2 regions of the Jejuibacter calystegiae genome follow, and region 1 is predicted to be linked to the other one. Evidence: predicted binding sites of a transcription regulator. Region 1 holds the regulator's gene; the other holds the start of a gene.
What was found. The regulator Fur, encoded in region 1, represses iron uptake genes when iron is present. The targets are predictions, from matches to a motif close to ATAATAATGAGAACNACTATCAA.
Positions count from the first base shown of each region.

Region 2: a site for Fur is predicted at 2,157-2,179, ahead of fhuA (ferrichrome porin FhuA). Genes of this name have one in related genera too.

Region 1 covers NZ_CP040428.1:2,907,331-2,910,754, forward strand. The annotation lists gene glnS (glutamine--tRNA ligase) at 1-1,562, shown strand, start outside; gene fur (ferric iron uptake transcriptional regulator) at 1,679-2,131, opposite strand; gene fldA (flavodoxin FldA) at 2,422-2,952, opposite strand; gene ybfE (LexA regulated protein) at 3,104-3,385, opposite strand.
Region 2 covers NZ_CP040428.1:2,152,235-2,155,658, forward strand. The annotation lists gene mrcB (bifunctional glycosyl transferase/transpeptidase) at 1-1,936, shown strand, start outside; gene fhuA (ferrichrome porin FhuA) at 2,213-3,424, shown strand, end outside.

The DNA.
Region 1 (3,424 bases):
CGAACGGCTATCTGCATATCGGCCATGCGAAATCCATCTGCCTGAACTTCGGCATCGCTCAGGATTACCAGGGCACCTGCAATCTGCGCTTCGACGACACTAACCCGGTTAAAGAAGATATCGAGTATGTGGACTCCATTAAGCAGGATGTCGAGTGGCTGGGCTTTCACTGGGCGGGTGACGTGCGTTACTCCTCTGACTATTTCGACCAGCTGTACCACTACGCCATCGAACTGATCAACAAAGGCCTGGCTTTCGTTGATGAACTGACGCCGGAGCAGATTCGTGAATACCGCGGCACTCTGACCGAGCCGGGCAAGAACAGCCCGTATCGCGATCGCAGCGTGGAAGAGAACCTGGCGCTGTTTGAAAAGATGCGTGCCGGTGAATTCGCCGAGGGCACCGCCTGCCTGCGTGCGAAGATCGATATGGCATCGCCGTTTATGGTGATGCGCGATCCGGTGCTGTACCGCATTAAATTTGCCGATCATCACCAGACCGGCAATAAGTGGTGCATCTACCCGATGTATGATTTCACCCACTGCATTTCCGATGCGCTGGAAGGGATCACCCATTCGCTGTGTACCCTGGAATTCCAGGATAACCGCCGCCTGTATGACTGGGTGCTGGACAATATCACCATTCCGGCTCATCCGCGTCAGTACGAGTTTTCGCGCCTGAATCTGGAATACGCCATTATGTCCAAGCGTAAACTCAATCTGCTGGTGACCGAGAAGATAGTGGAAGGCTGGAACGATCCGCGTATGCCGACCATTTCCGGTCTGCGTCGCCGTGGCTACACTGCGGCCTCTATCCGCGAATTCTGCAAACGTATCGGCGTGACCAAGCAGGACAACACCGTTGAGATGGCGTCGCTGGAAGCCTGCATTCGCGAAGATCTGAATGAGAATGCGCCGCGTGCGATGGCGGTTATCGATCCGGTTAAGCTTATCATCACCAACTACCCGCAGGGGCAGAGCGAGATGGTGACCATGCCGAATCATCCGAACCGTCCGGAGATGGGTAACCGCGAGGTGCCTTTCAGCGGTGAAATCTGGATCGATCGCGCTGACTTCCGTGAAGAAGCGAACAAGCAGTATAAGCGTCTGGTGCTGGGCAAAGAGGTACGTCTGCGTAACGCCTATGTGATCAAAGCCGAAGAGGTGGAAAAAGACGCCGATGGCAATATCACCGCGATTCGCTGTAGCTACGATGCTGATACCCTGAGCAAAGATCCGGCCGATGGCCGCAAGGTGAAAGGGGTGATTCACTGGGTCAGCGCTGCTCACGCATTGCCCATTGAAATCCGCCTCTATGACCGTCTGTTCAGCGTGGCGAACCCGGGCTCGGCGGAAGATTTCCTTTCTACCGTTAACCCAGAATCGCTGGTGGTGAAGCAGGGCTACGGAGAGCAGAGCCTGAAGGCGGCACAGCCGGAAAACGCGTACCAGTTCGAACGTGAAGGCTACTTCTGTCTTGATGGGCTGACCAGCAGCGCCGATAAGCCGGTATTTAACCGCACCGTTGGACTGCGTGATACCTGGGCGAAAATGGGCGGCTAATATTGCGCGCCTGAATCGCCATAAGTAAAACCCCGGCCTCTGCGCCGGGGTTTTATTCTCTATACAAAAAACCGGAGAGCGATCTCCGGTTTTTTTTGGCTGTGGCGTAGACTCGCTTACTTCTTGCTGGCCTCATGGGCGCCATCGTCTTCCCGACAGTCTCCTTCAGCGCAGTGGCCGTACAGGTAGAGGCTGTGGTTGGTCAGGCGGATATTGTGCCGGGTGGCGATCTCGCGCTGACGAGTTTCAATAGAATCATCGCTGAATTCAATCACCTTGCCGCAATCCAGGCAGATAAGGTGATCGTGATGATGCTGCTGCGTCAGCTCAAAAACAGACTTTCCGCCTTCGAAGTTGTGACGGGTGACAATGCCTGCATCGTCGAACTGGTTCAGCACGCGGTAAACCGTGGCCAGACCAATCTCTTCACCCATATCGATCAGTCGCTTGTACAAGTCTTCCGCACTGACATGGTGATTTTCAGGCTCCTGTAACACTTCCAGGATTTTTAACCGGGGAAGCGTGACTTTCAGGCCGGCCTTCTTTAATGCGGTATTGTTGTCAGTCATGCGGAATATGTCCTGTTGCTTAATGACTTAGCTCCTCTGGAGCACTGCATAGAATTCATGAAAAAGATGAATGCGTCTCATTATAGAACCGTGAAGGGTAAATGAAAACCGCGTTCAACCTGCAAAAATGTGAATAAAAAAGTGGGAAAAATTATGCCAGATACGGCACCGATGCCCAATTTACCGGGCTTATTGTACAACTTAGTGGGGCAAAGTTAAGGAAATGTATCAATTATTACTATCGGTTATATCTATTAATGCGGCGCAGATCGCGCCGCAACAACTTATCATCAGGCGTTGATGATTTCATCAAGATGCAGCTCTTCAGAGATCTGCTTAACCCATTTCTCAACGCGCTCGTTGGTCAGCTCCGGCTGACGGTCTTCATCAATAGCCAGACCCAGGAAGTGGTCATCATCGGCCAGCCCTTTCGACGCTTCGAAGTGGTAACTTTCGGTCGGCCAGTGACCCACGATGGTGGCGCCGTTCGGTTCGATAATATCGCGAATGGTACCCAGCGCGTCGCAGAAGTATTCCGCATAGTCTTCCTGATCGCCGCAGCCAAACAGCGCAACCAGCTTACCGTTGAAGTCTACCTCTTCCAGCGTGGGGAAGAAGTCGTCCCAGTCACACTGTGCTTCACCGTAGTACCAGGTCGGGATACCAAGCAGCAGAATATCGAAGCCTTCCAGGTCTTCTTTGCTGCTTTTAGCAATATCATGCACCTCAGCAACTTCTTTACCGAGCTGTTTCTGAATCATTTTTGCGATATTTTCGGTATTGCCGGTGTCGCTGCCGAAAAAAATGCCTACGATTGCCATGAGTAAAGTAACCTCTTGAATCTAAAAAAGTATGGTGGCTGCGTAATGCCCACGGATAGGGCAATCATAGCAGAAGCCCTTCGAGTGCGGAAACCGCTATTCGCCGCAGGGTGCACAGTATGCAACATACCTGACGGCGTAAGGGGCGGTCTTAGCCCCGGAGCTGGGCGAGCTGGCTCAGCAGAATCTCTTCGATAAGCTCGCTGCGGCTGATGTTACGCGCATCGGCGAGCTCATTGAGCGCATCCACCGCCTCGGCATTGAGTTTGAGCTCAACGCGCTTCAGGCCGCGGACTTTGTCACGTTTGAGCTGATTGCGCTTGTTGATGCGCAGTTGCTCGTCACGCGACAGCGGATTGGTTTTGGGTCGACCCGGGCGGCGCTCGTTCGCAAAGAGATCGAGCGTCGTGCGGTCCGTTTGTTCTTTTGCCATGATTTGCTGCTGCTGGACAGGGAAAAGGCTACGGGAGCG
Region 2 (3,424 bases), 760 kb from region 1:
CCGCCTGGATCCGCGGCTGATTACCATGCTCTCTTCGCCCAACGGCGAGCAGCGCCTGTTCGTGCCGCGCAGCGGCTTCCCGGAGCTGCTGGTCGATACCCTGGTGGCCACCGAAGACCGCCACTTCTACGAGCATGACGGCATCAGCCTCTACTCCATTGGCCGCGCTTTTCTCGCCAATATAACCGCGGGTAAAGCGGTGCAGGGGGGAAGTACTCTGACCCAGCAGTTGGTGAAGAACCTGTTCCTGACCAACCAGCGCACCCTGTGGCGTAAGGCTAACGAAGCCTATATGGCGCTGATCATGGATGCCCGTTACAGCAAGGATCGCATCCTGGAGCTGTACCTGAACGAGGTGTATCTCGGCCAGAGCGGTAACGACCAGATCCGCGGTTTCCCGCTGGCCAGCCTTTATTACTTCGGCCGTCCGGTAGAGGAGCTGAGCCTCGATCAGCAGGCGCTGCTGGTGGGGATGGTGAAAGGGGCTTCGCTGTATAACCCGTGGCGTAATCCGAAGCTGGCGCTGGAGCGCCGTAACCTGGTGCTGCGACTGCTGCAACAGCAGAAGATTATCGACCAGGAGCTGTATGATATGCTCAGCGCCCGTCCGCTGGGCGTTCAGCCGCGCGGCGGCGTGATTTCGCCGCAGCCTGCCTTTATGCAGATGGTACGTCAGCAGCTGCACGACAAGCTGGGGGACAAGGTTAAGGATCTCTCCGGCGTGAAGATCTTCACCACCTTTGACTCGGTGTCTCAGGATGCCGCAGAAAAAGCGGTGACCGACGGTATTCCGGCGCTCAAGAAGCAGCGTAAGTTGGACGATCTGGAAACCGCGATGGTGGTGGTCGACCGCTTTAGCGGTGAAGTCCGCGCTATGGTTGGTGGTTCCGATCCTAACTTTGCCGGTTATAACCGCGCCATGCAGGCGCGTCGTTCTATCGGCTCGCTGGCAAAACCGGCTACCTATCTGACGGCCCTGAGTCAGCCGAACAAGTACCGGCTCAACACCTGGATTGCCGATGCGCCGATCTCGCTACCGCAGCCGGGTGGCAAGACCTGGTCGCCGCAAAACGACAACCGTCGCTTTAGCGGCCAGGTGATGTTGGTGGATGCGCTGACCCGTTCGATGAACGTGCCGACGGTGAATCTGGGCCTGTCGCTGGGTCTGCCCGCGGTCACTGAAACCTGGACCAAACTGGGGGTGCCGAAAGATCAGTTGCATCCGGTTCCGGCTATGCTGCTGGGCGCCCTGAACCTGACGCCGGTAGAAGTGGCCCAGGCGTTCCAGACTATCGCCAGCGGCGGTAACCGGGCGGAACTGTCGGTACTGCGTTCGGTGATTGCCGAAGACGGTACCGCGCTGTATCAGAGCTATCCGCAGGCAGAGCGCGCCGTACCGGCTCAGGGGGCCTATCTGACGCTCTACACCATGCAGCAGGTGATGAAACGCGGCACCGGCCATGCGCTGGGGGCGAAGTTTCCGGGTCTGAACCTGGCGGGTAAAACCGGTACCACCAACAATCAGGTCGATACCTGGTTTGCCGGTATCGACGGTAAAGAGGTAGTGATCACCTGGGTGGGACGCGACAACAACCAGCCGACCCATCTGTACGGCTCCAGCGGTGCAATGTCGCTCTACCAGCGCTATCTGAGCGATCAGTCGCCGATTCCGCTGACCCTGACGCCGCCGGAAGATATCGTCGATATGGGCGTGGATGATATGGGCAACTTCCAGTGCTCGGGCGGTTACCGAACGCTTCCGGTCTGGACCACCAATCCGGATGGCCTCTGCCAGCAGAGCCAGCAGGAGATGGATTCCCGCAACCCGTTCAATAACGCTGAGACTGCGCCGCAGCAGCAACAGGAGCAGCAGCAGGAAGAGAAGAAGAGCGACGGCGTTGCCGGCTGGATTAAAGATATGTTCGGCGGCGACTAACCGAACAATACTGGCAAAAAGCGAAATCCCCCGACCAGTCGGGGGATTTTTTTTGCTAACACCAGGCGCATTTCGATAACGTCATACTGAACATCAGTGCAACATTTCACAATGTACAAAATGACCGCGTGCTTTGCCTGGTTATTTCCCGACCTGACAAGGGCCCCAGGACGGAGCGGCGCTTGATATACGCGCAATCTTTCGCATATTATCCGCAGTCATAATAATAATTCTCGTTTTCGTTCAACCTGGCACCTCTCACTAAGAGAATTTACCATGACGCGTTGTTTCACCGTTCGGGCAGCTCAGCTTCCCGTTTGTCGACTGGCCATACTGATAGCCGCGGCGCTGGGCGGCGTGACTGCCCCGGCATTCGCCGCCGATGAGGCTAAACCCGAAGATACCATCACTGTTTCCGCCGACGCGGCGAACGTCGCTCAGGAGAGCGCCTGGGGCCCGGCGCCGACCATCGCGGCTAAACAGAGCGCCACCGGTACCAAAACCGATACCCCAATAGAGAAGGTGCCGCAGTCGATCTCCGTGGTGACCCGCGAAGAGATGGATATGCGCCAGCCCCAGACCGTGAAAGAGGCGTTAAGCTATACGCCGGGCGTATTTGCGACCCGCGGCAGCTCCAGTACCTATGACGTGGTGTCGATTCGCGGCTTTACCTCGCCTTCTACGGTGAACACCAACCAGTATCTGGATGGCCTGCGCCTGCAGGGAAACAATTACTCCGAAGTCTCGATGGATCCCTATTTCCTGGAGCGCGCGGAGCTGATTCGCGGCCCGGTATCGGTACTGTACGGTAACAGCAACCCCGGCGGGGTGATATCGATGGTCAGTAAGCGTCCGACCACTGAACCGCTGCGCGAAGTTCAGTTTAAGGCCGGTTCACGTAACCTGTGGCAGACCGGCTTTGACTTTAGCGATGCCCTGGACGATGACGGCGTCTTTTCATACCGCTTAACCGGTCTGGCTTTCAGCCAGGATGCCCAGCAGGATCGCGTTAAATCTAACCGTTACGCCATTGCGCCCTCTTTTAGCTGGCGCCCGGACGATAAAACCGACTTCACCTTCCTGAGCAACTTCCAGAGCGATCCGCACGCCGGTTACTACGGCTGGCTGCCGCGCACCGGCACCGTGGTGCCCTATGTGGATGCCGATGGTCATTCGCACAAGCTGCCGACCGACTACAACGAAGGCGATCCGGATAACAAAATGCAGCGCCGCCAGCAGATGGTGGGCTACAGCTTTGCGCACGCCTTTAACGACACCTTTACCGTACGCCAGAACCTGCGCTATTCGCGGGTACATACCCTGTATCGTTCAGTCTATGGCTTTGGTATGACGGGGCAGGGCAATATGCTGAAGCGTAGCTATGTGCGTTCAGATGAAGACCTGACCAATTTCGGCGTCGATACCCAACTGGAAAGTAAATTCCATACCGGCCCGGTGGCCCACACGCTGCTGACCGGGGTGGATTAT